Regions from separate parts of the Brevibacillus sp. LEMMJ03 genome, predicted to be linked through region 1. Evidence: riboswitches for the same ligand, from Rfam matches in the RefSeq annotation. Region 1 holds a riboswitch; each other region holds the start of a gene.
What was found. A riboswitch is a leader RNA that binds a small molecule or an ion and turns the genes downstream of it on or off. The one in region 1 is predicted to bind cyclic di-AMP.

Region 2: linked by a shared signal. The riboswitch ahead of ehuB (ectoine/hydroxyectoine ABC transporter substrate-binding protein EhuB) and the one ahead of FOI68_RS13830 (CAP domain-containing protein) in region 1 are both predicted to bind cyclic di-AMP.
Region 3: linked by a shared signal. The riboswitch ahead of FOI68_RS13380 (C40 family peptidase) and the one ahead of FOI68_RS13830 (CAP domain-containing protein) in region 1 are both predicted to bind cyclic di-AMP.
Region 4: linked by a shared signal. The riboswitch ahead of FOI68_RS07260 (APC family permease) and the one ahead of FOI68_RS13830 (CAP domain-containing protein) in region 1 are both predicted to bind cyclic di-AMP.

The regions. Positions count from the first base shown of each region.
Region 1 covers NZ_VKJN01000010.1:34,887-42,851, forward strand. The annotation lists gene FOI68_RS13820 (2-phosphosulfolactate phosphatase) at 1-6, opposite strand, end outside; gene FOI68_RS13825 (aminoglycoside phosphotransferase family protein) at 44-1,009, opposite strand; gene FOI68_RS23510 (hypothetical protein) at 1,247-1,402, opposite strand; cyclic di-AMP (ydaO/yuaA leader) riboswitch at 1,581-1,731, shown strand; gene FOI68_RS13830 (CAP domain-containing protein) at 1,739-2,437, shown strand; partial or broken gene FOI68_RS13835 (PhzF family phenazine biosynthesis isomerase) at 2,504-3,237, opposite strand; gene FOI68_RS13840 (homoserine dehydrogenase) at 3,381-4,397, opposite strand; gene def (peptide deformylase) at 4,452-4,976, opposite strand; gene FOI68_RS13850 (aminotransferase class I/II-fold pyridoxal phosphate-dependent enzyme) at 5,150-6,451, shown strand; gene FOI68_RS13855 (YczE/YyaS/YitT family protein) at 6,529-7,233, opposite strand; gene FOI68_RS13860 (MarR family winged helix-turn-helix transcriptional regulator) at 7,280-7,684, opposite strand; gene FOI68_RS13865 (acyltransferase) at 7,821-7,965, opposite strand, start outside.
Region 2 covers NZ_VKJN01000003.1:21,873-29,837, forward strand. The annotation lists gene FOI68_RS04810 (L,D-transpeptidase) at 1-133, opposite strand, end outside; gene FOI68_RS04815 (hypothetical protein) at 284-883, opposite strand; cyclic di-AMP (ydaO/yuaA leader) riboswitch at 1,218-1,353, shown strand; gene ehuB (ectoine/hydroxyectoine ABC transporter substrate-binding protein EhuB) at 1,558-2,457, shown strand; gene ehuC (ectoine/hydroxyectoine ABC transporter permease subunit EhuC) at 2,493-3,140, shown strand; gene ehuD (ectoine/hydroxyectoine ABC transporter permease subunit EhuD) at 3,144-3,794, shown strand; gene ehuA (ectoine/hydroxyectoine ABC transporter ATP-binding protein EhuA) at 3,810-4,622, shown strand; gene ectA (diaminobutyrate acetyltransferase) at 4,619-5,128, shown strand; gene ectB (diaminobutyrate--2-oxoglutarate transaminase) at 5,139-6,413, shown strand; gene FOI68_RS04850 (ectoine synthase) at 6,430-6,813, shown strand; gene thpD (ectoine hydroxylase) at 6,857-7,747, shown strand.
Region 3 covers NZ_VKJN01000009.1:145,940-153,904, reverse strand. The annotation lists gene prpE (bis(5'-nucleosyl)-tetraphosphatase PrpE) at 1-358, opposite strand, end outside; gene FOI68_RS13410 (response regulator) at 454-1,083, opposite strand; gene FOI68_RS13405 (sensor histidine kinase) at 1,080-2,240, opposite strand; gene liaF (cell wall-active antibiotics response protein LiaF) at 2,254-3,111, opposite strand; gene FOI68_RS13395 (class I SAM-dependent methyltransferase) at 3,126-3,704, opposite strand; gene FOI68_RS13390 (PspA/IM30 family protein) at 3,792-4,487, opposite strand; gene FOI68_RS13385 (LiaF transmembrane domain-containing protein) at 4,572-4,985, opposite strand; cyclic di-AMP (ydaO/yuaA leader) riboswitch at 5,288-5,429, shown strand; gene FOI68_RS13380 (C40 family peptidase) at 5,435-6,052, shown strand; gene FOI68_RS13375 (response regulator transcription factor) at 6,266-6,985, shown strand; gene FOI68_RS13370 (sensor histidine kinase) at 6,986-7,965, shown strand, end outside.
Region 4 covers NZ_VKJN01000004.1:187,353-195,317, forward strand. The annotation lists gene FOI68_RS07245 (LLM class oxidoreductase) at 1-159, opposite strand, end outside; gene FOI68_RS07250 (ArsR/SmtB family transcription factor) at 265-567, opposite strand; gene FOI68_RS07255 (SOS response-associated peptidase) at 742-1,416, shown strand; cyclic di-AMP (ydaO/yuaA leader) riboswitch at 1,652-1,777, shown strand; gene FOI68_RS07260 (APC family permease) at 1,887-3,710, shown strand; gene FOI68_RS07265 (dicarboxylate/amino acid:cation symporter) at 3,849-5,111, opposite strand; gene FOI68_RS07270 (aspartate aminotransferase family protein) at 5,215-6,573, shown strand; gene FOI68_RS07275 (MurR/RpiR family transcriptional regulator) at 6,661-7,527, shown strand; gene FOI68_RS07280 (adenine deaminase C-terminal domain-containing protein) at 7,654-7,965, opposite strand, start outside.

The DNA of each region.
Region 1 (7,965 bases):
CGCCATTTTCTTCCCCTACCTTTCCAGGATTGCGTGTTCACCATCAATGTTGGCACAGCGACCGCGCAACCGATTCCCACTTGTCGCGGTCTGCCGAAAACCACGCCGGTTCCACGCGTTCAAAATACAGGTGATCTTCCGCAATGAGCCGCACTCGGCTGAGCATCTCCTGAAGCTGGTCCGGAACCACGCGGGCGGTCCAGACCACGGCGGAGAACAGGCTCATCGCCACGTAGACCGCGTACAGCGTCCAAAACGCCGGCGGGATCTCGTTCGGATAAAAATATCCGCAGATCTGGCCGAAGCAAAAGGGAACGCTTACCTCCCTGCTGAACAAGGCCAGCTTGCAAAAGTCGTGGATGGGGTCTCCCCAATCGTACCGGTCGAAATCGATGGCCCCGGCGTACTGCTTGTCCTTTGCGATCAGATTGCCCACGTGGAAGTCATCGTGCTGGAACCGGTTTGGCCGCTTGCGCAGATACGCTTTGTTTTCTTCCACAAACACCATGATTTTCTCGTCGTGCGGGATGGCCAGACCAGCGGTGCGATACGCTTCGAGGTATCTCGCGTGTTTTTGGACGGCTCGCGAATGCCAGGCGGGGATGTCGGACGGAGCGTGAAGCTGGTGCAATTTCTTCAGGTCTTGACCCGCCTGCCATCCGATGCAGAACTGTTCTTCTTCCGTACAGAGAGGCAGGATGTCCCTGGCGTCCTCTCCGTCGATATGGGACAGCAGGATGTAGCAAATCTGCAGGTCCTCTGCGATCCCGCATTCAATCGGCTGCGGAATGCTCGCCCCGAACGGCTGCAGGGCATGGAGGGTGTGAAACTCAGACCGCTTTCGTTCCCAGCGGCTCTGGTCCGCAATGCGCAGGACTCGCCGTTCTCCCGACTCCATGCGGACCAGGTATTTTCTGTCGGACGAAAATCCTTTGTGAATCGGCTCGATGCTGACTGCTGAACAAAAGGCGGGACTTTTGCTTCGCAACCATTCGATTTGTCCGGTCATGTTACACCTCCCAGAAATGGCAGCTTTTTCATTATATCATCCATGCTTCTGACGACAAGAAGCATTCTTGTTATTCAAAACTTTTTCTTCATGTATGGCGGAATGGATGGGAGCACGTCGATTTGCCAGCGCCGGCCGTCACGAACGTCATGAAAAAAGGTTATCCCGCCTGGGCAGGATAACCTTTTTGTTCCTCTACTCCCTGTCGGTAATCGTTCCGCCGGACTGACAGCCTGGTCAACCCTGCGTATCTTCGGCGGAAGGCTGCTTCGCCGGGGGCGTCTCGTGCGCCTCCTCATCCAGCAGCGGCACGTTTTGCTGGTGCATTTTCTGCTTTGTCGGATACGCGCCCACCTGCTGCAGTTCCACATTGACATCCGTCTGTTTGTCCATCCCTCATCGCCTCCCGTTTTGGTTTCCCGTTTAGTATGGTTCCATTTCCGAGATTGCTATACCGCCGATGACAGCGGGCGCGGCTGGCGTCATTCCGCCGGTCGTCACGCTGAGCAACCATCGTTTCCATATTTTGAAGGTTTCCTTTTGCCGGTATCTTTGTTATCCTCGTAACCGAGCCAAAAACAAGCCGAAACTTCCGACAGCGGAAGTGCGGGGGACTTTTTTTGCAGACCACGGTCTGCATGGGGTGAATCGCCGAATGGCGAAGGGTTGTCTCCTCAATCCCAACCCGACAACTAACCTCGTAGGCGAAGAATAGGAGACGATGTGCACATGAAACGATTTGCCAAGCCGATCATCGCCATCGCTATGGGATTGGCCGTCACCAGCATTTCCACGTCCGCATTTGCCGCGACGACTTGCCCGTACAAATCGATCGCCGGCCAAAAACAGTGGTTCCCCTACGTTCAATACTTCGGTTCTTTCCAACAAGCACCGAGCGTAAGCCCCGTATGGAAAGTGTACATGCCGGTACCGGTGAAACAGCCGGTTCAAAAACCGGTTCAACTGCCGGTACAGTACCCGGTACAGAAGCCTGCCGCTCCGACCGGTGACAAGGTCGTTGCCCAGCCGAAAGCTCCGGCCCAACAAGCGGCACCGTCCGTTTCCCAATTTGCCAAGCAGGTGGCCGACCTGGTGAACCAGGAGCGCGCCAAAGCCGGGCTGAAGCCGCTGACGCTGGACAGCGCCCTGTCCAAAGTGGCCATGGACAAAGCGGTCGACATGTACCAAAACCATTACTTCAGCCACACCAGCCCGACCTACGGTTCTCCGTTTGACATGATGAAACGATACGGCATCACCTTCAGAACCGCCGGCGAAAATATCGCCATGGGTCAGCGCAGCCCGCAGGAAGTTATGCAGCAATGGATGAACAGCCAAGGCCATCGTGCCAATATTTTGAATCCGAACTTCACGAAAATTGGCGTGGCCTACCACAACGGGTACTGGGTGCAGGAATTTACCGGATAACCAGCGAACAGAGAATCAGCAAGCCGTGCTTCTCGCGTGAGAGGCACGGCTTTTTTGCTGGCGGCGTCATCGGCCGCTTTCGACGCGGACCAGCGACTCCCGTACATAGACGCCCGTTCCCGCGATGGTGACATCCAACTGATCACCGGCCTGGTGTACTTCGACGTGCACGTTCCCTTCCCGTCCCATCTCGTGCCCCTGCTCCACGACAAGCGACAGCGGCCACGCGTCCGGCGTGCGAATGTAGCTGGCGTAATAGGCGCCCATCACCCCGGAAGCGGTGCCGGTCACCGGATCCTCCACCGTTCCCGAATACGGTGAAGAAAAATGGCGTCCGTGCATCTGGGCGGACGGGTCGTAGGTTTCCAGACAGAACGGGTGGACGGACGCACGGGGCATGGTCGTGAGCACGGCCGGAAACGCCCCATTGCGGGGGGACATGCGGCGAAAGGATTCCAGCCGCTTCACCGGAACCAGAAGGGTCCAGATGCCGGTGCTGCCGTACATGACCGGAAGTTCCTCGTCCAGGTCGGCTCTGGTCAGCCCGATCGCCCCGGCCAAATCGTCCAGGGAACCCTCGAACAGAGATTCACCTCATGGCCGGGCGTGAAAAACCGAATGCGCAGATCAGCCGTCTCGGCCGGCAGAACAAATGCCGTTTCGTTGTAACCCACCTGACGGGCGACCGCCAGCATGTGCTCGTCGTCAAGATCGCTGGCGTCAAGCACGACCCCCGCCGGATTGCCCTTGTCGGGTGCGGTGCCAAACGCATTGTAATGATACACGTTGACTTCCGCCATTCGCGCTTCCCCCTTTTTCCCCTATAGAATCGCGCCGGTGTTTTTTTTCGAAACAGTGCGTCACTTTGCGGCGGAACCGGACAATTTCGCGCCGCATCCTTCCCGCCGGCCGCCCCTCTTTGATTTCAGGAAGGCAGCCGGTTCTAGTCGAATGCCTGGAGGATGTGCTCCAAATCTTTCAACGCAGCCGCCGCAGCAGCGCGCGGATCGGACTTACCGCCGATGACCAGCAGTTCGCCCATCGCGTCCGTTTCGACCCGGATGGCCTTGGTCGTGCCGTGAACGCGGGCGAAGGGATGGTCACGCTCGTACAGGCGAAGTTCCACGGCCGCTTTCACCCCTTCCGCCGTCCGCCGAATGCTGCCGACGAGCTTGGGCACGCGTCCGACCTGCCGCCACGCGTCCATCTGCGCGCGCGTCAGATGCGCAATTCCCGTCCGCTTCACGTCGTCCAGGCGCAGGCCCGCCCCGAACGCGGCGTTGGCGATAATCGTCAGCTTGCAGGCGGTGTCCCATCCCTCCACGTCAAAGCGCGGGTCGGGCTCGGCGATCCCCAGTTCCTGTGCCCGGCGGATCGCTTCCTCGTACGGGATGTCCGCTTCCATCATGCTGCTCAGCACAAAATTGGCCGTCCCGGTCAAAATGCCTTCCACGACGGCCGCTTCGCATCCCGCCAGATTGTATTCGAGAAGATCGACGGTTGGCAGTGCGGCCGCTGTGGCGCCGCTGATTTTCAGGACGGCGCCGGTTTTCTTCGCCAGCGCGGCCAGTCCCGGGTAGTCGGCGACGAGCGCCCCTTTGGAGACCGCAATCACGTGCGTTCCCTGTGCCAGCGCGGTTTTCATGTAAACGGAACCAGCCCCGCCCGTGACGTAGTCGGAGGGACCGGTTTCGATCAGTACATCAGGGCGGGTGCGGGTGAGAAAATCGGCTCCCGTACACGCCGGATCGCCGGCCAGTTCGCCGCGCGCAAACGCCTCCCAAACCTCCGCGGCCAAACCCTGATCATCGTAGCAGCCGGTTCGGGAACGGGCGACGCCGACAAGCCTCACCTCCACGCCGTACCGCGTCCGGTAGCGTTCCCGCCGCTCATCCAGCAGGCGGGCCGCTTCTCTGCCCACCGTGCCAAATCCGGTAATGATCACGTTCACGTCCTTCACGCCCGACTCCCCCTCAGCAGCTTCGCTCGTTTCGTCATCGCTGGGCAGACCGGTTTACCGGACCCATGCGCGTTTGTGCGCGAGGATCGGATTGGCGGCTTCCGGTTTCAGCCGCTTGCCGGTGTTGGCGTCATACAGGACGTTGACGTAGTCGATGTACAGGATTCCATTCAGATGGTCGATTTCGTGCTGGATGCAGCGGGCCAAATAACCGTCCGCTTCGAGGACCACTTCTTCACCCGCCCGGTTCAGCGTTTTTACCTTCACGTACGAGGCCCGTTTCACCCGGCCGACCACGCCGGGAATGGACAAGCACCCTTCGGTCCCCGTCTCTTCCCCTTTTCTTTCCACGATGTACGGGTTGATCAGCTCCACCAGGCCGGTACCGCAGTCCATCACGACCAGCCGTTTCGGTATGCCGATCTGGATCGCGGACAACCCCGCCCTGCCCTCGTCGGCGTAGATGGTGTCCGCCATGTCGTTCAGGATTTTTTCCACGTTTTTCGTGACGGCGGTCACCGGCTTCGAGATTTCCCGCAGCACCGGATCGCCCAATTTCACGATGAGCCGTTCTGCCATGCCTGTTCTCCTCTCGTTTGAAAACTGTCGTGTATTCACCGTATCAAATGCGTCTCCCGTCCGTCAATTGATCAGATCCCGCTGCCGCCCGTTTTTCCAATCGACAAACACACTTATATGCGCTATCTTTAATGGTAAACAAGATGTTGATGGAAACGAAGAGGGAGGAAACCATGCATTCATTGGCAGCAAAGCTCAACGAAACGCTTCAGCGCGAAAATCCGCACGTCTATGCCATGCTGTCCGATCTGGGCAAACTCATCTACTTTCCCAAGGAAGGCATTCTCAGCCAGTCTGCCGAAGCAAAAGCAAAAGGGCGCAAATACAACGCCACGATCGGAATCGCGTTGGAAAACGGCCAGCCGATGCATCTGGACGTGATTCAAAGCACCTTGTCCGCCTACGATCCCAAGGATCTGTACGAGTACGCGCCGCCCGCGGGAAAACCGGAACTGCGCGCGGCATGGCGGAAAAAGTTGATCGAGGAACAGCCGTCGCTCGCGGATAAAACCTTTGGCAATCCGATCGTCACCAACGCGCTGACCCACGGCCTGAGCGTGGTCGCCGATCTGTTCGCAGGCCCCGGAGACGCCGTAATTCTGCCGGACAAAAACTGGGAAAACTACGAGCTCACCTTCTCCGTCCGCCGCGGAGCGGAACTGGTCTACTACCCGCTCTACGACGCGGACATGAAGTTTAACGCAGCCGGCCTGCGTGATGCCGTCCTGGCGCAAAAGGAAAAAGGCAAGGCCATCGTCGTGCTCAACTTCCCCAACAACCCGACGGGCTACACGCCGGGCATCGAGGAAGGCAGGCAGATCGTTGCCGCGCTGAAGGAAGCGGCCGAGGCCGGCATCAACATCGTGGCCGTTACGGATGACGCGTACTTCAGCCTGTTCTTCGAAGACTCGCTGCGCGAATCCCTGTTTGCCGACCTGTGCGGCCTGCATCCGCGCGTGCTGCCGGTAAAAGTGGACGGCGCCACCAAGGAGGAATACGTCTGGGGATTCCGCGTCGGCTTCATCACTTACGGCGCATCCAGCGAAGCGGTGCTCGCCGCGCTGGAACAGAAAACGCTCGGCATCATCCGCGCGACCATCTCCAGCGGTCCGCATCCGTCGCAGACCTTTGTCCTGCGTGCGCTGAACGCGCCGGAGTTCCAGGCGCAAAAGCGGGAAAAATTCGAGATCATGAAGCGCCGGGCCAACCGCGTCAAAGAGCTGCTCGACAGCGGCCGGTTTGACGACGCCTGGACCTACTATCCGTTCAACTCCGGCTACTTCATGTGCCTCAAGCTGAAAACCGTCAACGCGGAAGAACTCCGCACCCATTTGCTGGAGAAATACGGCGTCGGCACGATCGCCCTCGGAGACACCGATCTGCGCATCGCCTTTTCCTGCATCGAAGAGGAGAACATCGAGGACCTGTTCAACCTGGTGTACAGCGGGGTAAAAGACCTGCAGGGACAAAAATAGCCGATGACAGCAGCACTGCCCACCAAAAAAGCGTTTTGGCATCAGCGCCAAAACGCTTTTTCTTTTTCGCTTCCCGGTCAGGAGGCGTGCTCCGCCTGGCCTTGAACGGGCGGGATCGCCTGCGGTCCCGCCTGTTCCCCGCCCCAGCGTTCCCAGCGCTGTACCTGGCTGCGCCAAAAGCCGAGCGAGGCCTGCATGACCGGACCAATCAGGAACACGGAGACAAACGTTCCCACGGAGACGGGACCGCCCGCCAGCCAGCCGCACAAGAGCGCGATCCCTTCCAGAAAGGTGCGGACAAGCCGGATCGACCGGCCGGTCAGCCGGGCCAGGGAAAGCGTCAGCCCGTCTCGTGGACCCGCCCCGATGCCGGAAGCCACGTACATGCCGGACCCGATCCCCATCAGCACAATGCCCGCAAAAAGCAGCGCAAACCGGGCCCACAAGGATGAAAACGTCGGCACGATCCCGGCGTCGAGAAACCCGTTGACAAAATAGCCGATCAAGAGGATGTTGGCGACGCTGCCGATACGCGGCCACTGGCGGTCCAGCACACACGCCATGCCGATCATCGCGATGCCGACGATCTGCACCCACGAGCCGATCGACCAGCCCGTCAGCCCGGCCAGTCCGATGTGCAGCACGTCCCAGGTGGCCGCGCCCACCGCGGCACGCATCAACAACACGGCGCCCAGCGCCAGCACCATCAAACCGGCGACAAACAGCACCAGCTTGGCGCCGATAACCCCCGCACGCCTCATCCTTTCTTGTTTTCGCTTCATTGCGATCTCTGCTCCTCTCCTATCCTGCCGCCTGCTGCGGCTCTCTCTACGATTCACTCAGATTGTTCATCATGCGATCAATCACGCTGGAAAACACAGCCAGCTCGTCAGCGGAAATCCCCCGCACCGCTTTCGCTTCGACGAAGTCCGATGCGCGCATCCACTCGTCCGCCATCGCCCGGGCTTTCTCCGTAAGAGCCACCCGCCGCTCCCGTTTGTCCGCACCGCAGTGCCGCTCGATCCATCCCGCCTGCTCCATCCGGGCCAGCGTGCGGGTCATGGTCGGCGCTTCCACGCACAGGTATTGGCACAACTCCGTCTGAGTGGCCGGCCCTTCCAGCAGCCGCACGACGACGGCCCACTGCGCCGTGAACAGCCCGAGCGGGGTCAGCCGTTCGTTCAGCGTCTTGGAAAAACGCCTGCCCAGTTGATTGACCTTGTGTCCGTACACGGTGACACCTTCCCCCGCCAATTATTTACCTAGCTAAGTATATGCATGCTGCGTGGAAATTGTCAATCCGACTGGCCAAATGCCAAAAAAGGCTTCCCCCATCCGCGGATGAGAGAAGCCTTTTCGTTTCAACCTCTTACATCGCCTGCTTCCACTGCCGTTCCGATTGCCCCGGCGCGGTGGCCCGCTTTTTTTCTGCCGCTCCGACCAGCCATGCGCCGAACGGCAGTTTGGCCAGTCCGTACGAGAGGGCGATCGAAGCCGCCGAACAGAGCAGAAAC
Region 2 (7,965 bases), on a different contig from region 1:
TGATGGTAAAGTCGCCGCGCGGCGTGGATGTGGCAATTTTGCCCAACCCGACGGGAAACGAGCGGACCAGGCGCTGACCGTCGTACAGATCCAGCCGCAGCCTGGAGATGGAAATGCGGATGTGGTACGGGATGATCTTCACCTCCTCGGCCGGTGGTACTGCGTTGTTTTCATCCTATGCAGCCGCACCGTTCCCGTCCTTTGGGAGGGGAAACGAGGTTTTGCGAGAAAACGCATCCGGCAGGACGGCTGGCGCGCTGTCCGCCTGATGCGTTTTGTCGTGTCAGGTAGAGGTTCCCGTGTAGAGTTGCTGCAGCTCAAGCTGATCGGCAACAGGCCACTGTCCGATGCGCTCGTACGCCTGCTCGCTGATCGGCAGCAGAGTGACCGGCAGACCGTGCTGTTCCATCATTTCCTTGGCAAACACCGCATCGGAGACGAACCAGCAGCCGATCTGCTTTTGTGTGCCATCCTTGAACGTAAACCGCATATACACTTCTGCCGTATCCGCTTTTTTTCCCGTGAGGCCGACCCCGATTTCGGTCTTTTGGACCTGGTTCCAGGCGTAGAGCGTTTCCCTGCCGAAGAACGGGTTCAGATGGACACCCTCGCGATCCACATACGCATAGGTGTTCATGGTCAGCCAGAGAAAGAGGATCGTCACCCCGCCCAGGATCAGTTTGACGCCCTTTTTTACGACAAAGGCGGGCAGAATGAAGAGGCCCGCCAGACAGGCGAGCAGCAGCGACATGTGGGACATCAGCCACGTCTGTTCCGGGTAGACGAACAGCCATTTCAACACCGCCATGAACACGGGGAGCAGCAAGATGCCCAACAGGGAGAGCGGCAGGCCAATTTGAAGAGATCGTTTCGTCCAGGCCACTGTCTATTCCCACCTTTTGGTTTGATTTCCACTAGTTTATACGCCGCCGCGTGACGGCGGTTTCAACGCGGGTTCCCGGTCGGTGCGACCAGCCAAGCCCCACCCGGCGCAGCAGGGAGGACAGGAGTCAACGTTTTTACCAGGAATGAACACAGTAGGATATGGAAGGATCTTTTTGGATGAGACTGGTAATTCCAGGTAACTGCGGCTGAGCGGGCCTGATGCGTGAATATCCGGGATTACCGGGGATGAGGCAGGGGCGGGAGTATGGTAACATGAACCCCATGTTCGAGAACGCCAAAATGGCAAAAGGAGCGTGCCGTATCATCATCCAACCACATACGGGCCTAGTTCCGTTGATGACGGAAACGGGGGAACCATCTTCTGGGGTTAATTCTGTTCCAAACAGAAGGGATGCTTCTGCCATCCTACCCGTCAGCTAACCTCGTCGGCTAAAGCAGATCGATCTTACTCGTACACGACATCCGCTTGTGTTGCGTGCAGAGGGCTGTCCGGCACCCGTTCGGGCAGTCCCCCTGTACCCACGTCAGGTTTTCCGTTTTGTTTGCAGGAAAACAGTCGGCGCATTCGCTTTCCGTCTGGAACGGCCCTCCAGTTGCGGAAGCAGTGCGCCGATTTTTTTCTATCCGTTGACGAAGAAAGGAGAGGTGCGAATGAACAGGAGAAGAACGTGGGCAGCCGCTTGGACGGCGCTGTTGTCTGCCGCACTGCTGGCGGCGGGATGCGCCCAGCAGCAGGCCGCCTCGCCCCGCGCGGGGGAAGCGGCGGAAACCACGCTGGAAAAGGCGAAGCGTCAAGGTTTTGTCACGGTCGGGTTCGCCAACGAGAAGCCGTACGCCTACGCCACGCCTGACGGCAAACTGACCGGGGAAGCGGTGGAAGTGGCGCGGGTGATCCTGAAGCGGCTGGGCATCCCTGAGATCAACGGGGTGCTTACCGAGTTCGGGTCGCTGATTCCCGGTCTGAAGGCAAAGCGTTTTGACGTCATCACCGCGGGCATGTACATCACGCCGCAGCGGGCGCAGGAAGTGGCCTTCGCCAACCCGGAGTACGGCATCGGGGAGGCGCTGGCGGTCAAGAAGGGGAACCCGCTCAACTTGCGCAGCTACCCGGACATCGCGGCCCAACCGCAAGCGAGGGTGGCCGTGATGAGCGGAGCGATTGAGATGGAGTACCTGCAGAAGTCGGGCGTGAAGCCTTCGCAGATGGTGGTGGTGCCCGATCAGCCGTCCGCCGTTGCGGCACTGCAGGCGGGGCGGGCGGACGCGATCACGATGACGGGTCCCTCTCTGCAGGCCGTGCTGGACAGCGCCAAGGACCCCGAACTGGAGAGGGTCATGGATTTCGTGCATCCGGTCATCGACGGCAAAAGCGTCCGCGGGTACGGCGCGGCCGCCTTCCGCAAAGAGGACCAGGATTTCGTCGACGCGTACAACCGCGAGCTGCAAAAGCTGATGGAGTCGGGCGAGCTGCTGCACATCCTGGAGCCGTTTGGCTTCACGGAGCAGGAGCTGCCAGGGGAGGAAACGGCGGCGGAGCTGTCGCGGCCCTGAGCCGATTTCGTTCAAACGAAAGGATGTGATGGAACGTGTCCCTGTTTGACCTGCTTCCCTCGCTTGCAAAAGGAGCCGCCCTGACCGTGGAAGTGACCGTCCTGTCCGCGCTCGTCGCTTTCGCGGCATCGTTTCTGGCCGGATTCGGGCGCCTCTCCAGGCGGAAAAGCGTTCGTGCGCTGACCGCCGTCTACGTGGAGGTGTTTCGCGGCACCTCGCTCTTGGTTCAGTTGTTCTGGCTGTATTACGCGCTGCCGCTGTTGGGAGTGGAGCTGCCTCCGCTGGCGGCGGGGGTGATCGCCTTGGGACTCAACCACGGCGCCTACGGCTCGGAAGTGGTGAGAAGCGCCGTCCTGGCCGTCCCCAGAGGGCAGACGGAAGCGGCCATCGCCCTGAACATGACGCCGTGGCAGCGGATGCGGCGGGTGATCCTGCCGCAGGCGTTTGTCATGATGATTCCGTCCTTCGGCAATCTGCTGATCGAGCTGTTGAAGGGAACCTCCCTGATCTCGCTGATCACACTGGCCGATCTCACCTTTCAGGGGATGGTGCTGCGCACGTTTGACGCGTCCCGAACCTTCGAAATATTCGCGCTCGTTCTGGTCGTCTACTTTGCCCTGGCGTACCCGCTGACGCTGGGCATGCGCGGGCTGGAGCGGCGTCTGACGGCGGGGAGGGTGTAAGCCGTGTGGAGCTGGCCGTTTGCGTGGCAGATTGCGCCTGAGCTGTTGAGAGCCGTACAGACGACCATTGCCGCTACCCTGGCCGGCTTTGCCCTCGCGCTTGTCGGCGGACTGCTGCTGGCGTTCGCGCGGCGGGCGAAGCCGAGGGGCGTGTCTCTCGCCGCGGCGGGCGTCATCGAGTTCGTTCGCAGCACGCCGCTCCTGGTCCAACTGTACGTGCTCTTCTACGGTCTCCCCTCGGCAGGCATTTCCCTGCCGCCGTTTGCGGCAGGCGTCCTGGGATTGGGCATTCACTACAGCGCCTACCTGGCTGAAGTGTACCGTTCGGGAATTGAGTCCGTTCCCCGGGGACAGTGGGAGGCGGCGACGGCGCTGAACTTTTCCAGACGACAGACGTGGACGCGCATCATCCTTCCCCAGGCGATCCGCCCGATCATACCGGTGCTGGGCAACTACCTGATCGTCATGTTCAAGGAAACGCCGGTGCTGTCGGCCATCACTCTGGTGGAAATGCTGATGACCGCCAAGATGATCGGTTCGGCCTCGTTTCGCTACCTGGAGGCCTTTACGCTGGCAGGGATGCTGTTTTTCCTGCTCAGCTACGCCTCCTCCCTGCTGATTCGCAGGCTGGAGAGCAAACTGACACAGCGGTAAAAGGAGGGGAGTGGCATGAACAACACCCGGCAGACCGCCGATCCCATCGTCCGGTACCGCAGCGTAAGCAAGACGTTTGGCGACCTGACGATTCTGCACGAGATTGACCTGGACATCGCGCCCGCAGAAAAGGTGGCCGTGATCGGTCCGAGCGGTTCCGGCAAGACGACGCTGGCCCGCCTGCTGATGACGCTGGAAGAACCCACTTCCGGGACGATCGAGGTGAACGGCGAACTCTTGTGGCACAAGCGGGTGAACGGCCGGCTCGTGCGGGCGGATGAGCGGCATCTGCACAAGATGCGCGGAAACATCGGGATGGTGTTTCAGCACTTCAACCTGTTTCCGCACATGAACATCCTGCGCAACGTGACGGAGGCCCCCATCCACGTCCTCGGGCTGTCCCGGGAGGAAGCGGTGGAGCGGGCGGTGACGATGCTGGAAAAAGTGGGACTGGGCGACAAGCTGGAGGCGTATCCCTCCCACCTGTCCGGTGGGCAGAAGCAGCGGGTGGCGATCGCCCGGGCGCTGGTGATGCGGCCCAGCGTGATGCTGTTCGACGAAGTGACGTCCGCCCTCGACCCCGAACTGGTCGGGGAAGTGCTCGCGGTGATCAAGGAGATTGCGCGGGAAGGGGAGATGGCGATGATGCTGATCACGCATGAGATGGACTTCGCCCGCGACGTGGCCGACCGCGTCATCTTCACGGACGGGGGCACGATCGTCGAGGAAGGGTCTCCCGAACAAATCTTCCACGATCCGCAAAGCCCCCGGCTGCAGGCCTTTTTGAGCCGCTTTCGGGCCGGATCGGGAAAGGAGGTGATGAGGTGAAATCGACAACCGGCCGGCGCATCGCCATGCGAAAGCCGAGCGAAGCGGACGGCGCCGCCATGTGGAAGCTGGCGCGCGACTCCGGCGTGCTGGAGCTGAACTCCGCCTACGCCTATCTGATGTGCGGCAAGTTCTTCGCCGACACGTGCGTGATTGCGGAAGCGGAAGGGGAGGCGGTCGGATTCGTCACGGCGTTCCGTCCCCCCGCCAGGCCCGACACCGTGTTTGTCTGGCAGATCGCGGTCAGCCAGTCGCAGCGGGGACAGGGGATCGGCAGCCGGATGATCCGGGAACTGCTGAAGCGCGACGCATGCCGGAACACGCGGTATCTGGAAGCGACCGTCTCGCCGTCAAACGCGGCGTCCGCCGCCCTTTTCCGCAAGGCGGCCGAGGAGCTGAAGACGGGCTGCGAGGTGCGGGAGTGCTTCCCTGCCCGCCTGTTTCCGGGGGGCGTACACGAACCGGAGTGGACGTTTTGCATCGGGCCCATCCCAACCAAACGATAGGAGGTTGTGCATGAAAGCTGCTGCCAAGTCGCGAACACCCTTGACCGTCTTTGACCAACTGGAATCGGAAGTGCGCAGTTACTGCCGCCATTTCCCTGCCGTCTTCACCAAAGCGAGCGGCCATACGCTCTGGGACCGGCAGGGAAAGGCGTACCTCGACTTTTTCGCGGGAGCGGGGGCGCTCAACTATGGACACAATCCTCCCGGAATCAAGGAAAAGCTGATCGAGTATCTCCGGCAGGACGGGATCACGCACAGCCTGGATATGGCGACGGACGCGAAGGAAACATTGCTGACCCGTTTCCGCGACGTCATCCTGGCGCCGAGGGGGCTCGATTACAAGGTGATGTTTCCCGGTCCGACCGGCACCAACGCGGTGGAAAGCGCCTTGAAACTGGCGCGCAAGGTGACCGGCCGGACGAGTGTGTGGAGCTTTACCAACGGCTTTCACGGGATGACGATCGGATCGCTGTCCGTCACCGGCAACCGGCGGAAACGGAACGGCGCCGGGACGCCCCTGCCCCATGCCGTTTCCATGCCGTACGACGGATACATGGGGCCGGACACCGACACGGCGCGTTATCTCGAACGGCTGCTCGAAGACGAGGGCAGCGGCGTTTCCCTCCCTGCGGCGATGATTCTCGAAACCGTTCAAGGAGAGGGCGGACTGCACGCGGCGAGCGAGTCCTGGCTGCGCCGGATCGAAGCGCTCTGCCGCACGCACAACATTCTCTTGATCGTGGACGACGTGCAGGCGGGATGCGGACGTACCGGACCGTTCTTCAGCTTCGAGACGGCCGGCATCCGCCCGGACATCGTCTGCTTGTCCAAGTCGATCGGCGGATACGGGCTGCCGCTCGCCCTGACCCTGTTCAAGCCGGAACTGGACATCTGGGGGCCGGGCGAACACAACGGCACCTTCCGCGGCAACAACCTGGGATTTGTGGCGGCCGCCGAAGCGCTGCGGTACTGGGAGGACGATGGCCTGCGCCGCGCGGTGGAAGCCAAAGCGGCCGCGGTCCGCGCCTTTCTGGAGCATCTCGTCGGCGCGTACCCGTTTCTCCAGGGCGAGGTGCGGGGCAAAGGTCTGATGCAGGGGATCGCCGTCAAAGCGGACGGACTGGCGGAGAGGATCTGCGCGCGCGCCTTTGCCCGGGGCCTGATCATGGAGACGTCCGGACCCAACAGCGAAGTGGTGAAAGTGATGCCGCCGCTGACCATCGGGGAGAAGGAACTGGAACAAGGGCTGTCGATTCTGGAGGAAAGCGTAAAAGACTGCCGGTGAAAGGAGAGAGCGTTTCATGATCGTCAAACACCTGGAAGAGATTGTCGGCACGGCCGACGACATTGACACCCCCACGTGGAACAGCAGGCGGTTTCTCTTGAAAAGGGACAACATGGGGTTTTCCCTGCACGACACGATCATCAAGGCGGGGACGGAGACGCTGATCTGGTACAAGAACCATCTGGAGGCGGTGTACTGCATCGAAGGCGAGGGAGAAATCGAGGTGGTCGGAGGGGAAACCTACCCGATCCAGCCGGGCATGATGTACGCCTTGAACGGTCACGAAAAGCACTACCTGCGGGCCAAAACCGCGATGCGCATGGTCTGCGTCTTCAACCCGCCGCTGACCGGCCGGGAAGTGCACGACGAAGAAGGAACCTACCCCCTGGCGAACGCGTAGACGCAGCAGCCCGGAAAGTATCGGAACGAGAGGAGAGGATCGCATGACCCATCCGCACCTTGCCGCCGAGGATGTGTACCCGTCCCGTGTCAGCGACCGACCGGCCATGCTGGAGCGAAAAGACCCCGTCGTCTACGGAGACGTCGCTGCCGGCGCAGGGCCGCTGGACGCCGAGGCCCTGGCCCGGTATGAGCGAAACGGCTATTTGTGCCTGCCGGGCTTTTTTTCCGCGAGCGACGTGCAGACACTGCGCAGCGAACTGAAGCGGCTGTGGGAACAAAGCCGGGACGCGGACAGAAACGAGGTGATCCGCGAACCGGACAGCCGGGACATCCGCTCCATCTTTGCCGTCCACCGCGATCACGACGCGTTCCGGCGGCTGTCGCGCGATCCCCGGATCGTCGGCATCGCCCGGCAGATCCTGGGCAGCGACGTGTACATCCACCAATCCCGCATCAACTACAAAAAAGGCTTTACCGGCAAAGAGTTTTACTGGCACTCCGACTTTGAAACCTGGCACATGGAAGACGGCATGCCGCGCATGAGGGCGCTCAGCTGCTCGATCACGCTGGAAGACAACCATCACTGCAACGGTCCGCTGCTGTTGATCCCCGGCTCGCACAAGACGTTTGTCTCCTGCGTGGGGCGAACGCCCGAAGCCCATTACGAACAGTCGCTGCGCCGGCAGGAATACGGCGTGCCGGATCAGGAAAGCCTGCGCCTGCTGACGGAACGGCACGGCATCGAAGCGGCGGTTGGCCCCGCCGGGACGGTCGTTTTCTTCGACTGCAACATCATGCACGGGTCCAACAGCAACATCACCCCGCTGCCGCGAAGCAACGTGTTTTTCGTCTACAACAGCATGGAAAACCGATTGACGTCCCCGTACTCCGGACAAAAGCCGCGCCCGGACTACATCGCCACCCGCGGCTGAAGCGGCGGCGCTTGTGCCGGAAGCCGCTTTTCCTGTCTGTGAAACGCGAACCGGGCTGTCTCCTTCTCCTGCAGGGGGAGACAGCCTTCATTGTGTTGACAACGTGACTGCGGATCACGGGGGAGACGGACAGGATTGCGTTCATCTGTTCCGTACCGGGACCAAAGCATTTGCCGTCCAACGGGTTCGTCGGGAACCTGTGGGGGATTGTCAGTGAC
Region 3 (7,965 bases), on a different contig from region 1:
GGCGGAACTCCTCCTCCACTTTTTCATCGCCATGCGCCAGCGTAACCAATCGTCCATCCAGCCAGCGGGCAATCTTCCACCCGTGGTTGCTGTCCACCATCTCCGCCACCCCGACTTCGACGTGGCGGATGAAAAACTGCAGCATCTTGATCGAATCCGGCCCGCGACTGGTAATGTCTCCGAGGGAAAGGAGCGTGCGGCCGCGGGGATGGCGGTACGTCCCGTCGTGACTGCGCTCATAGCCGAGCCGCCGCAGCAGCTCCATAAATTCGTCGTAACAGCCGTGCACGTCGCCGATGATGTCGACGCCCCTGTCCGCCGCCAGCATTTTGGAGCGCGCCCGCGGTTTGTGCTTCATGCCCATCCCCTCCTTTCCAAATATCTATTACTTTCTATTGTTTACCATAAAAAAGAAAAAAACTCACCCCTTTTTCCAGGGTGAGCACTGCACGGTCACACGAGGTTGTGTTTATGCACGTAGATGGCGGCTTGCGTCCGGTCCTCCACATCCAGCTTGGCCAAAATGTTGCTGACGTGCGTTTTGACGGTCTTGATGCCGATGATCAGTTCATCGGCGATCTCCTGGTTGGATTTTCCCTGGCCGATCAGCTTCAGCACTTCCAGCTCGCGCGGGGTGAGCTGCTCATGGGGCAGCGGCTCCTGACCGTGGCGAAAGCGGGCCATGATCTTGCCGGCCACGCGGGATTCCAGCACCGGTTCTCCGGCCACGGCGGCACGGATGGCGCGGGCGATTTCGGCGGCGCGCGAGGTCTTCAGCAGGTAGCTGAACGCTCCCGCTTCAATCACCGGGTACACCTTTTCGTCGTCGATAAAGCTGGTCAGCACGATCACCTTGCAGGAGGGGCAATGCTCCCGGATGCGGCGGGTGGCTTCCACGCCGCCGATGCCATCCATGACCAGATCCATCAGGACGACTTCCGGTTTCAGCTCCACCGCCAGCCGTACGCCTTCCTCTCCGCTCGCCGCTTCGGCCACCACCTCAATGTCTTCTTCCGTGGACAGATAGGCGGCCAGGCCCATCCGCACCATCTCGTGATCATCCACCAACAATACGCGAATCACGGATGCTCTCTCCCTTCCCGTTCCGTTTGCGGCATCACCGGGATGCGCACCTCGATTTGCGTCCCTTTTCCCACCGCAGAATAAATGTCAAGCGATCCGCCCAGTTCCGCCACGCGCTCGCGCATGCTCCGAAGACCGTAGGAGGTCAGTTTTTCGCCTTCCGGATCAAACCCGACCCCGTCGTCCGTCACCCGCAGCCGGACCTGTCCCTGCAGCGTAAACAGCTTCACCGCAATCTGGCTGGCGCGGGCGTGGCGCAGCGTGTTGGAAAGGGACTCCTGCAGGATGCGGAACAGGTGATCCTCAATGCCGCTGGGCAGGCCCTCCACGTCTTCGATTTCCCAGGAGATCGCGAGCGCGTTTTTCCGCGCCAGTTCTTCCAGCAGATCGACAATCGCTTCCTTCAGCGTCTTGTTCTGCAGCGTGGCCGGACGGAGATGCAGCAGGAGTGCCCTCATCTCCGCCTGGGCCGCCGCCGCCATCTCCTCCACCAGTTCGATCTGCTGGGCGGCGCGCTGCGGATTTTTCTCCACCAGCCGCTTCAAGGCGGCTGTGGTCATCGCGATGGCAAACAACTGCTGGCTGACGGCATCGTGCAGTTCGCGGGCGAGCCGCTGCCGCTCTTCCGTGACGGCCGCCTGTTTCAACTGCTCCGCCAGCGCGGCGTTGTGATTGGACAGCCGCTGCAGCGACGCCACCTGATCTTCCCACTGCGACGCCAGGCGGTTGAACTGCCAGCCCAGCTCGCCGATCTCGTCCGCGCCCAGATCGGGAACGCGGTAGGACAAGAGGCCGCGGCTCAGATTCATGGTCGCTTCGCCCAGCACGTACAGCCGCTTTTTCAACAGGTTGCCGAAAATGTAGCCGCCGATCACGCCCATGACCGTCCCCACCGCAAGCGAAACGGCGAAGGCGGCCAGCATGATCATCCAATCCGGCTCGGCCGGCAGTTGAATCTGCAGATTGGTGTCAAGCCACCGGCTCAGTTCCGGGTCATCCGCCAGCGTCGAGTAGAGGCGGCGGATCTCCGGATCGTTGGCCCAGGCGATGTGCAGCAAAAGGAAACAGAGGAACGTGGCGGTTACCGTGCCGATGGCCAGCATCAGGCCGAACCGCACGTACTGCCATTGTACGCTCGCTAATCGCTGTCGACGCATCGGTCAGTACCCCCTAGATGTACTTGACTTTTATATCGCCGACAAGCAGCGAGATTTGCAAATGCACTTTTTGAGCGGCCTGCTCGTACTGCTCGGAGCGGACCATCACGCTGCGGCTGATGCCGCCTTGCCGGTGTCCAAACACTTCCAGGTCGCCAATGCTCACCTCGGCGGTAACGGCAACCGGCATGTCGACCGGCACGTATATGGTGACGTCCCCCACCCAGCCGTCGACAGTCAGGAACGCTTCCTCCTGCATCACCATCGCCCGCGACAGGTCGATCACCACATCCCCGATGCCGTGCCAAATGTGCAGTTGATCCAGTTCAAACCTTCCGGACGTGAGATGAAAATCGCCGATCAGCGAACTGCGGGTATCCTTGGGCCGCAGAATGCAGCCGGGGTGAAACGGCGTCTCCACCCGGTCCTCGAAGACAGGCCCGTATCCTTTTTGCTTGGCCCAGCGAGCCGCCTTTTGGTAAAACGGCGCATCGTCCGGCGTGTCCCACTCCGGGGAGAAACCGCCCGAGTCACCGACCGTGTCCGCTCGTCCGTCGCGCGACCGCGAGCGCCCCCGGATCAGGCGGAAGCCAAAATAGATCAACGCCAGAGGGACGACGAAATGGAACAGGTCATGGAATCCCACGCCAAACCACATGTCCAGCGCGATGAGGACGCCAAACCCGGCCAAAAGGCCGCCTCTGATGCGTTTTTGCTTCTCCCACATGCGCACGCCGACGTACACCAACACCATCGGCCACAGGCTGAACAAACTGAACGAAATGATATGCAAGGTGTCGAGCAACAGGCCAATGCCCGTCAAAATGATCAGAACACCAGCCGTCATTTTGTGCAAGCGGGACAGTTTCACAGGAGTCTCCTCTCTTACGCCCCATGCCGCTCATTTTCCTTCCAACCGTTACGGCATGTATAGATAAACGCAGGCGGAATGTTCAACGGCGTGAAACCCGTCTCCACCCGTTGAAACCGCGCCTGCAGCTCCGATTGCAGTTGCAGCGAGTATTGAAACGTGATGAACAGCCCGCCGGGGGCCAGCACGGATTGAATTTGGTCCAGAATGCCGGTGCGCAGCGTTTCCGGAAAGATGGCAAAAGGAAGGCCCGAGATGATTACGTCGGCTTTGCCCAACCTCATTTCCTCCATATACTGGCCAAGCTTCATGGCCTCTTCCCGAATCGGCACCTCGGGAAACCGGTCGCGCAGCACGGCCCGAAACTGGGGATCACGCTCAACCAGAAGATAACGGGCGTCCGGCCGCTTTTTCTGGAGAATGGCCTGGGTAAACACACCCGTGCCCGGCCCCAGTTCAACGATGACGCCAGCGTTTGCCCAATCCACGCGGCTCAGCATGCGCGCGCAGAGAAACCGGGAGCTGGGGATGATGCTGCCGACACGTCCGGGTTCGGCGATAAACCGTCGCAAAAACACCAAGAAGTCTGCCAAAAAAAGAACCTCCTCTAGGGGAAAAGCAGCCTGTTTCCCAGGCTGCCTTTGGTTCTATTCTACATCAAACGCCGCCGTTCCTCTCGCTTACGCCTGTTCCGTTTGCTGCGGCGTTTCCTTCTGTTCAAGCAGGGAGGCTTTGATCTTCGCCAGTTCGGCGTCCAGGTCGTCCTTCTCCCATTTGCTCAGGGAGTGGTCCAAGCCTGCGCTGGTATTGCGCCACTGGCCGCTTAAATCCGCTTCCGCCTCCATGCGCATCACTTTTTCTTCCATCCGGGCAAATCCGCGGCTCGCCGTTTCGCTGCCCATCCCGACGATGGCCTGATTCACCTGCTTCTGCGTCTTGGCTACTTGGGCGCGGGCCATCAGGGTGTATTTTTTCGCCCGCATCTTGTAAAACTCTTCTTTCAGCTCAGCCAGCTTTTCGCGCATCTTTTGCGCCGCTTCCGAAGCGGACTGGTAGAGCGCCTCGTACTCCTGGGCACGCGCTTCGTACTGCTTCTTGTCGGCAAGCGCGCGGCGCGCCAGTTCGTCTTCGCCTTCGGTTAGCGCCAGTTTTACCTGGCGATCCCGTTTTTCCACGAGGGCGAGCGCCTCTTCCCACTGCTGGCGGAATTTCTTCTCCAGCGCCACCTGACGGGCGACGGCCACTTCCACCTGGCCGATCTCCACTTCCATGTCACGCATGTACTGGTTCAGCATTACCACCGGATCTTCCATCGAATCCAGCACGTCGTTCACCGAAGCCACCGTCAAATCACGCAAGCGTTTCAAGATACCCATTGTCACTTGTCCTCCTCATCATATCACATGATCATGGTTGTTTTAACATCCTTGTCCTGCGACCCGGCCATGCCGGCGCGGGGATTACGGCTGCTGCCGCTTGGTTACGCTTTGCTCCCATCGATCCAATGCGTCATTTTCTCGCAGCACGCGCTGTGCCCACTGCCGCTCCCAGACGGTCGGAACCGGGTGATCCGGCACATCCCGTTGGCGAAGCAAGCGGAAGCCCAGGTAAATGACCCCGATGGCCAGCACGGCGTGAAACAGCAGATGCAGCTTGCCGATCAGCATCAGGAACCCGAACAGAAAGATCAGTACGCCGCTAAAACGCGAACCTGAACTTCCCATCACTTTGCGGGCGCCGTACAGCATGATCAGCCCGGGAATCAGCACACCGAGCAGATCGCCGCCGTCAATGCCGATCTGATCCAGCAAGACCAACCCGCCTATGAGCAGCAGGACCAGTCCGAGAAGCACTTTTCCAGACCGCTCGCTCATCAACTGCTACCCTCCCATCGACTTTGTTTGGGTGTCACCCTCATGGCTTTATTGTAGACGGCTGACAGGGCTCGCCATAACGGGCGGGCGGTTGGTTTTTCCCTCCGTCCCGGGGCGGAGACGCCTTCCTTCCGCAATCGGACAAGCATGCACCCGCGCTTTGGCGAATCGTGCGCCGGCATGGTCGACACGAATCGTTTCCGATTTATGACAACATTTTGTGTCAAAATTGTGAACAACCAAGCAAAAAGACAGGAAAAATCGGACACGTGTTGAATTGTGCTGGAGTGCGTGTAAAAAAACATCGAAATTAGCCGAATTCCGCTATGCGGAAACGGGGGACCCACGTTTTTCGGGGTGAATGGCCGCCGCTTGCCGGCCGCCTAGGGCAATCCTTTCGACCGAACCCATCAGCTAACCTCGTAGGCTCAGGAAAGGAGCAGTTTCTCTTGCGCAAAACGGTGGTTACTCTCTTCATCGCCGGGATGCTTGCAATGGGAGCCGGCGCTGCACACGCCCAGGAGGAATCTTCCTTGATGGGTGTCGTCAACGACCTGTACGGCGCTCCTTACAAGTCGTCCGGCACGACCAAAAACGGATTTGACTGCTCCGGTTTTACGCGCTATGTGTTTGACGCGCTGGGTGTAGATCTGCCTCATTCGTCGTCCGCCCAATTCAAGTTGGGAGTACCGGTGTCCCGCAGCGATCTCCAGCCGGGTGACCTGGTCTTTTTCAACACCAACGGGCGCAGCATTTCACACGTGGGCATCTACATCGGAAACGGCATGTTTGTACACGCGGAGAGCGGCAAAGGAGTCGTCAACACGAGGCTGAACGATCCGTATTACTGGGGCAAGCGCTTTGTGGGCGCCAAACGGATTGCCCTGCCTGTGCTTGAGGCCATTGCCGAGGCTCCACAGAAAAAGAAACCGGTACAAGCAGCATCGCTGCCCGATGCGAAGCAGCAGCCGCAGCGGCAGCAAGAACAATCGAAACAACAGCCCCAGACTCCACAACAGCAGCAAACTCAACAGCAGCAGCAATCACAACCGCGGCAGCAGCAGTAATCGACGCACAGCGTACAAGCCAGGGACGACAGGTCTCTGGCTTTTTCTGGATTTGTTTAGCACCTGGTGTCAAGAGGTAGTAACATCCGTTTTTCGACGCTGCCTGGACTGTCCGGCCGGGAAGGACGGGATTATGTCCCCGCGTGCGGGCAAACCGTGATATGATAAAAGGAATAGGACCAGAACACATGTGGTGACTGGGGGAGAGTACCGGTGAAAGACCATGTTTTGATTGTGGACGACAACGAGGAAATACTCGAGCTGCTGGAAGATATTTTGGGAAGCGAAGGATACGACGTTTCCACGGCGCAGAGCAGCGAGCAGGCGCTGGAACTGCTGAAGTCGGGCACCAAGCCCAACCTGATTCTGCTCGACATCATGATGCCCGGCATGAGCGGCTACGAGCTCTGCTCGCAGATTCGCCGCGAGTGGGAGCTGCCCATCCTCTTTCTCAGCGCCAAGGGCAAAGCGGTCGACAAGGTGGTCGGCTTTGAGATCGGCGCCGACGACTACATCACCAAGCCGTTTGACACGGAAGAACTGCTTGCCCGCATCCGCGCCCACCTGCGCCGCTACGAACGCATTCGCCGTCACAGCGAGGAGGCGGCGGAGAAAGAGACCTCGGCATCCTCCATTACCGTCCTGAAGTTCAAGGGGCTGGAAATTCACAAGGAAACGTACTCCGTTTACGTCAACGACCAAAAGATCGATCTGTCCACCAAGGAGTTTCAACTGCTTACCTTTTTGGCCGAAAACGCGGGCATCGTCTTCACGCGGGAGCAGATCTACGACCGCGTCTGGGGATACGGCTACGGCTCGCTCAACACGGTCACCGTGCACATCAAGAACCTGCGCGAAAAATTGGAGACGGATCGCCAGTTCATCAAAACGCAATGGGGGACGGGGTACGTATTCATCGGGGAGAAAGTGTAGATGAGCATCCGGAACAAGCTGTTCCTCTCGTTTATCGCCTTGATCGTACTCAACCTGCTCCTGTTCAAGTTCGTCTTCGAAGACATCATCGTGGAACAGTTGAAGACGGACCGGCACAACCAGTACCGGTACGAGAAGGAAACGGCGGAGAAGGTGCGGGTCAACCAGTTGTTGAACTCCAGCGTGTTCAAGGATCCGACCGAGCGGCGGGAGCTGGAGGCACAGCTTCCGGAAGACCTGATGTACAAAATGGTGGTCACGGACGCTGACGGCAACCCCATTTACATCAAGACGTCACAGGCCTACAACCTGAAAAACCCGCTGAAAACGAGTCCGGCCGATCCGGAGAAAAGCGATCTGAAGGTGGTCGCGGAATACCACTTTCAGCACGAACCCCCGCGGCAGGGGCATACGATCATCTACTTCTACACGGATGAATCGGACATTCTCGCCACCAAAGGCGTCTCGATGATGCTGTGGTTCATCTACGGCAGCATCGCGCTGGTCGGCCTCATCCTGCTCACCTTTTTTGTCCGCTGGATCCTGCGGCCGGTCAGCGAACTGTCCCGCGTGACGCAGGAAATCCGGGAAGGCAAGCGGTACGTCTCGTTTACCTACCGCTCGCACGACGAGTTTGGCCAGTTGTTCGGCTACTTTTCCGACATGGTGGACGAACTCCGGCTTGCCGAGGACCGGCAGTCCGAACTGATCTCGGCCATCGCCCACGACTTCCGCACGCCGCTGACGACCATCAAAGGCTACGCCTCCTACATCGGATCGGGACGCGTCACCGATCTCAAGCGGATCCAGAAGCAGATGCGCAAGATCGAGGAAAAGACGGCCGATCTGGAAAAGCTGCTGGACGAGCTGCAGGATTTCACCCAGCAAAGCACGGAAATCAAGCTGAACATCAGCCGCATCCACGTGAAAAGCTTTGTCAAGGGCGTCATCGAGGACTACCTGGTGCGCATCAAGGAGGC
Region 4 (7,965 bases), on a different contig from region 1:
ATTCAGCTCTTCCGCTCGTTTGGCCAGTTTCAGCTGCTTGTCCATGTCCATCTCCGGAACGCTGCCTTGGTATGATTCCAGCGGGAAGAACAGCCCCAGCGTCAGTTTGTTTTCCTGATACATGCGCGTGTAACCCTTGTGGTTGTCAAACCGGTTCATGATGATCCCTCCATATCTATATATCTATAATTGTCGATATAATAATAAAAGAAAGGGCAGGGAACCTACAAGCCCAAAAGTGTAAATGTGTAAAAATCCGTCCCCTTACAGATCCCTTGATAACCGTTCCATCACTTTTTTGATGTTTTCCTCATCCCGCTTGTAATACGTAAATTGCCCAATCCGTTTTGCTTTTATCAATCCCGCTTTTTGCAGCATGGACAGATACAGGGACACGGTGGATTGGGACAATCCCACCTTTTTTTGAATGTCGCTCACGCAAACCCCGTCTTCGTGGATGTCTCCGTGAAGCGGTTTGGGAAAGTGAACGTCCGGTTGTTTTAACCACTGTATGATCTGCAGCCTCGTTTCATTGGACAAGGCTTTCAATACGTCCAAAAGTTCCATGATATCCTCCAGATTCTTCTTTCGTGTATCTCTTACAGTATCCCACATTTCGAAAGCGGGCTGGCTGCATGATTCCGCCAATGTCAGGGGAAGACAACACCACACCCTCCCTCGCTTGGACGGGGATGTTTTTCCTTGAGCCCGGGAAAGCTGGTGGCAGGAGGGAGATTGCCCATGTGCGGCCGTTTCACGCTGGTCACCGCCCCGGAAAAACTGATGAGCCGATTTCACCTGCAGGACATCCCGTTTGAATGGAAGCCGCGGTACAACATTGCTCCCGGCCAGCCCATCCCGGCCATACTTGCCGACGGCGGTCGCCGCAGAATCGGCCAACTGCGCTGGGGCCTGGTTCCGTCGTGGGCGTGGGACGAGAAGATCGGCTCCAAGATGATCAACGCCCGCGCCGAAACGCTGCGGGAGAAGCCGGCTTTTCGGCGGCTGTTCGAACGCAAGCGCTGCATGATCCCGGCCGACGGCTTCTACGAGTGGAAGCAGATGGCCCGGGGGAAACAGCCGATGCGCATCACCATGCGGGACGGAGAACCCTTTGCCTTCGCCGGCCTGTTTGACACCTGGACGGCGCCTGACGGCCACAAGCTTCACACCTGCACGATCATTACCACCCGGCCCAACGAGCTCGTCGCAGACATCCACGACCGGATGCCGGTGATACTGCGTCCGGAACATGAGAGCGCGTGGCTCGACCGGGACAGGTTCGATGCGGAATGGCTGCAGTCGCTGCTCGTACCGTACGATCCCCAGGCGATGAAGGCATATCCCGTATCGGCGATGGTCGGGAATCCGAAAAACGACCGGCCGGAGTGTTTGGAAGAGGCCCCCTGGTCATAGCGGGGAAAACTCCGTCAGCGCCTGGCTGCGGTGCGTTTGCCATTTCTATTTTATCCTGCTGCGTTTTCCTGGGAAAGAACCTCGTGTGCTCATCCCATCCGCCATCACGAGTTATTGCGTGTGCATTCGATTTCATTCGAAAGAAAAACATAGACAGGTTTGTATGCGCTTTCATTGAGCGGCGTACCCGTTGCACGTTGGGGGAGACGGGATTATGTTTGGAGGGAGAATTTCATATCGTGACACGCTGAATCGAAAGAGCGGGGGAACCACTTTTTGGGGTGAATCGCAGAACATGCGTAGGGCTAATTCCACTGCCCGAATCCGTCAGCTAACCTCGTAAGCGTTGTGGAAAGGGGGATGCACTTGTGATGTCGAGGCTGCGGCTGCAAGGGTAATACTACCTTTGTGGCCTTTTTTCTCGTTTTCCAGGCAAATCCAACCCGAAGGAAGGTCAGTCACGAATGACAATTGGTCAGTTAAAGCGTTTCTTCATTGGGTCACCATTGCGAACAAGGCAAATCGCTCACGAAAAATTGCCGAAATGGAAAGCGCTGGCGATCTTTTCGTCAGATGCGCTCTCATCGGTCGCGTACGCTACGGAAGAGATTTTGCTCGTGCTTGCCCTGATTGGATTCGGCGCGTTTGCTTATTCCCTCCCGATCGCCATCGCGATTCTGGTATTGCTGACGGTCGTGACGCTCTCCTACCGTCAGATTGTCCATGCGTTTCCCTCTGGGGGAGGGGCGTACATTGTCGCCAGGGAGCACGTGAACACGCCTGCCAGTCTGGTGGCCGGAGCGGCGTTGATGATCGACTATGTGCTCACGGTTGCCGTCAGCATCAGTTCCGGGGTCGCAGCGCTGCTGTCCGCCTTTCCTTCTTTGCTTCCCTGGAGAGTGGAGCTGGCTGTCTTTCTCGTGATGCTCCTCATGATCCTGAACCTGCGGGGCATTCGGGAATCGGCCACCGTGTTCGCTTTCCCGACGTACCTCTTTATCTTGTCGATCCTGCTGATGATCGCGGTGGGAGGGATCCAAATCTGGAAAGAGGGCTGGCACGGTTATCACGCGCAGGGGGCAGCCCCCGCCGCTGACATGTGGACGTGGGCGGGGATGCTGCTGCTGTTCCGTGCTTTTGCGTCAGGCTGTTCGGCGTTAACCGGAGTGGAAGCGATCAGCAACGGCGTGCCGGCTTTCCGGTCGCCGGCGCCGCGCAATGCGGCGATCACCATGACATGGATGTCGCTTTTGCTGGGGATGATGTTTTTTGGGATTACGCTGTTGGCGTATGCGTTCGGAATCGCCCCCAAAGAACATGAGACGGTAGTGTCGCAAATCGCGGAACATGTATTTGGCCGCGGGCCGCTGTACTACGTCATTCAGGTGGCCACAACGCTCATTCTGTTCCTGGCGGCCAATACCAGTTTCACGGGATTCCCCCAGTTGACCTCGATCATTGCCCAAGACCGTTTCCTGCCCCGGAAGCTGACAATGCGGGGAGACCGTCTTGTGTTTTCCAACGGGATTGCGCTGCTCAGCGTGCTGTCCATTCTGCTGATACTCGTCTTTCATGGCGATACGCACGCGTTGATTCCGCTGTATGCCGTTGGCGTGTTTCTGTCCTTTACGATCGCCCAATGGGGCATGATGAAAGCGCTCCTGCGTGAGAAAAAGAAAGGCATTGCCCGCATTGCCGTGATTGGATTCGGCACCTTGATCACGGGGCTGGTTACGGTCATTACGATCGTTTCCAAATTCACCGAAGGGGCATGGATGGTCACGGTTGCCATTCCCGTGGTGGTGTGGATGTTTTACGTGATCCGGAACCATTACAGCAAGATTGCAAAGGAACTGCGTCTGGATCTGCATGCCCATCCGCAGCAAGTGAAGACCAAAGTCATTATCCCGATCTCCGGAATCAGCAAAGTGGTGGCGCAATCGATTTCGTACGCCAAGGGGATCTCGGATGACATCGTAGCGGTCACCGTCGATTTTGATGATGAACATGCGGGACAAATGCGGGAAAAATGGGAAAAATGGAATCCGAACGTTCCGTTGATTATTTTGCGTTCGCCTTACCGAACCGTGATTGCGCCGCTCTTGAAGTACATCGATACCCTGGAGAAGGAAAAAGAAGGGGATGCGTTTATTACCGTGCTCGTCCCGCAGTTCATCGTCCGCAAATGGTGGCATGCGTTATTGCACAACCAAACGGCATTCCTGCTGAAAGCCGCGCTGATCTATCGGAAAGACGTGGTCGTGTCAACGATACCGTTTCACCTGCATGAGTAACCCTACCCAAAACCAGGTCACTTGAGAGCAGTGACCTGGTTTTTCCTTTTTCATGTCCATACCGTACATGCCTTTCCAGTTCGATCCGTTTTGCAGGGGTTCCGGACGAATGACCGGTGCACGCGCTCTCCTGATGAATCACGAGGAAAGACTTCCGCGTTCGGAAGAAGCCGCCATCCCGTCAAGGACGACAGGCCCCTTTTGAAAGACGCCTTCCCATCTCGCCACGGCTACGCATGAAAAGACATGCCCCATCACATTCACCGCGGTACGTGCCATGTCGATGACCCGGTCAATCCCGAGAATGAGGGCTACGCCTTCAGCAGGCAAACCGACGGCGGTAGCGGTGGCCAGCAGAATCACCATGGAAGACGACGGAACCGCGGCCACCCCTTTGCTGGTGACAACGAAAAACAGCACCATCATGAGCTGCTGCTGCAGGTTCATGTCAATGCCAAACGCTTGGGCGATAAACAAGCCGGCAATGGTCAGGTAAAGCGTGGTGCCGTCCGAATTTAACGGCATGCCCGCCGGAATGACAAACGAAGTGATGTATGTGGGGACGCCGAATTTTTCCAGACGCTGCATCAGTTGAGGCACGACCGTCTCGGTACTCCCGGTGGAAGCGCCAATCACCATCAGGTCCCAAATCATCCTGTACACGTCAGTGATGCGGATGGAAAGGAACACAGCGACCAGCGGAAAGAGGCCGAACACGAGGACAGCCAGCCCCAGGTAGGCAGTCCCGATGAGTTTAAGGAGCGGGAACAGCAGCGCGATTCCATACGTGCCAATGGTAGCCGACATGAGCGCAAACACGCCGATCGGGGCAACCTTCATCACCAGATTGACGAGACGAAACGACGCTTTCGATGCGATTTCCATGATGGACAGGAAGGGCTTCGCTTCGTTTCCGAGACCGACCAGCGCGATGCCGAACATGATGCAGAAAAAGATGACGGCCAGAAGGTCGCTTTTCGCAAGCACATCGACAATGTTGGTCGGAATGATGTTCAGGAGAAGGGTTTTCGCGTCCAGTACTTTCGAGGTATTCGAGGCAATCGCGGTAATATCGGCTTTGGGTAGCTGGCTCAGGTCGATTCCCTTTCCGGGCTGTACGAGGTTGCCGACGGCCAATCCGATGAACAGGATGAGCGTCGTAATCACTTCAAACCAAATGATCGTTTTCAGGCCCACGCGCCCCATGCGCTTGATATCGCCAATGCCCGTGATCCCAACCAGCAGGGTCGTCACGATCACGGGGATCACGACCATCTTGATCAGGCGAATGAACGCATCGCCCAGCGGTTTTATGGCTGTCCCCGCTTCCGGGAAGACATGCCCGAACAGCGCTCCCAGCACGGTGGCCCCGAGAATGTAAAAAGCCGATCTTGTTTTCATACAATTCCCCCTTTTCTTAATTTTACTATCACATGAAATTATTATTGCTTATATCTTTTGGTGGTGCAATAATTATTTCATCATAGACGTGGAGGGATTCACCATGAACCTTTCTTCCTTACAGCAGCACTACCGCGAAAAACGCCCGAAATCGGCCGCGTTTTTTGAGCAGGCCCATACGCTGATTGCAGGCGGAGTGAACGGAAATCTTCGCTACTATCAACCCTTTCCCATTACCTTTGAGAAGGCACAGAATGCTTGGCTGTATGACCTGGATGGACATGGGTACGTAGACTACCTGCTCTCCTATGGCGCTTTGCTTTTGGGACATGGCCATCCGGTCGTGCAGAAAGCGATTCAACAGGTATGGGACCAGCAGGGGACCAGCAGTTTTGGAGCGACTCATCCGATGGAGCTGGAGATGGCGCAAGAACTGGCGGGCCTGTATCCCAGCTTCGAGGAAGTGCGGTTTACCAATTCCGGTTTGGAGGCGACGCTGTTTGCCCTGCGTCTGGCGATGGCCTACACGGGGAAAACGCATATCGCCAAATTTGAGGGCCATTATCACGGGGCGCATGATCATGTGCTGGTCAGCGTAAATCCAACCATCGACCGCGTAGGAGATCAATCGTCGCCGGCGTCCGTACCGGAATCCCTGGGGACACCGGATTACTATCTCCGGCATACCGTCGTACTTCCGTTCAACGATTGGGATGCTTGCGAAAAGATTGTGACGGAGAAGAAGGATCAGATTGCGGCTGTCATCGTGGAGCCGATGCAGTCCGGATACATCCCGGCCGACCGCCAGTTTATGGCGAATTTGCGGGAGCTGACCGACCGGCTCGGAATCATCCTCATCTTTGATGAAGTCAAAACAGGCTTTCGCGTTTCGTTGGGGGGCGCCCAGGACTACTATGGCGTCCAGCCCGATTTGACCGCTTTGGGAAAAGTGGTGGGAGGAGGGTTCCCGATCGGCGTCGTAGGGGGAAAACGCCGCCTTCTCGAAATGTGTTCGCCTCTGCGCTCCAGCAATCGCCATGAAGTCGTCTTTCACAGCGGCACCTTCAACGGGAATCCCATCTCGCTTGCGGCGGGTCTGGCTACCATTCGGTATTTGAAGGAGCCGGGCCGCTTTGAATCGCTGGTGCAGCGCACACATCAATTGCGCGACGGCATTCACGAGCTTGCCCGGCAGTACCGCATCCCCGTAAAAACCGTGGGAGTCGGTACCATCTTCAACGTCCTGGCTACCGAGGCAGAGGTGCGGAATTATCGTGATCTGGGGGCCAACCGCCACGAGCTTCGCCTTGCGCTCGATTATCTGCTGATGGATCACGGCGTCTATTCGAAACCGCTCAATCGTTTTTCGATGTCAGACGCGCACGGACCGGCAGAAATTCAGGCGACGCTGGACGCGTTTGAAAAAAGTTTTGCCGCTCTGGGCCAATTTGTGACCGTATAGTCGTGTCCCCCGACGTTGTCGCCGCCTCTTTCCTTTCGTATACTTAACGGTATTGGATGTACGGGACAACGTTTTGAGGTGATCACGATGGAACACGGACCTTCCATTCTCCAGAAGGTGTCACAGTTGTACGCACAGATGAGTCCTTCGCAGCAGCGAATTGCGGACGTGATTTTGCGGGACCCCGAGTCGGCTGCCTTTTACAACGTCGCCGAGATGTCCAGAAAGGCGAATGTCAGCGAGTCGACGGTTACCCGCTTCGCCACGTTTATCGGCTGTTCGGGCTATCCGGCGCTCTCGCGCGAACTGCAGGAACTGGTCCGATCAAAGCTGACCACCGGCGAGCGGTTCCAGCTCTCGCGCGTGATTGAAAGCGCCGAGCAGCGAACGGTCCTGCAATATTTCGAAGAGGATGTCCAAAACCTTACGCTGATGATGGAACGGATCGATTTGGAGGCGTTCGCGAGGATCGTAAAACGTCTCGTCTCGGCTCAACGCATCGGGATCGTTTGCTCGCGAAGCACGCTATCCATCGGGCTCTTCTTCGAGTTTTACCTGCGTTTCCTGAACAAGGAGGCCGTCTTGTTTACCGGAGAGCCGCGCACGGTCGATCATTTGCACCGCTTCGGCTCCGACGATGTCATCGTGGGCATCGGGTTTGCGCGATACTCCCGCTTTACGGTCGATTGTCTGGCCTACGGGAAGAAGAAAGGGGTTCAAGTCGCAGCCATTACCGATTATCCCTCTTCGCCGCTGGTTCATCATGCCGACGAGGTTCTCTATACACCGACAGGCATTGCGTCGCATATGGATTCCCTGGTGGCGCCGCTTTCGGTCGTCACCGCCCTGCTGCGGGCGATGACCCAGGCGTCCGCCGAGCAGGCCAAGGATGTACTTCTGGAATTGGAAGAGGTCTGGATGAACTTTGATATTTACGTAGAACCCAGGAAATAGTCGTGTGCGTACGTGACAACCTTTCCCGCAGACAACGAATGACAAAAACCCTTCCAGCATCGGAAGGGTTTTTGTCTTGTTTGCGAGCCGGGTGAGCAACCGCTTTTTGGAGAAAGTATCCCGTACCTACCCGCCCAGCTCCCGGGAGCGGATCAAAAGGGTACCCGTCTTGACAGACAACAGCCCCTTCCGTGTAAAACGGATCGAGGGCAAATGCGTGGCGGAGAAAAACAGCAGGGAATAGATCGGGTCTTCATGGCGGTGCCCGCGCTCTCGCAGCAGGTGAACCAGCGTGCTGGTCCGGGCAATGAGGACATCCATGTTCTCCAGACTCATCCCGCCCATCAGCGGCAGGGAGAGCTCGAACAGCGGCCGGCCGTTTTCCATGAGGCAGACGCCGCCGCCGTTTTCCATGATCCGATTGACCGCTTGGGCCAT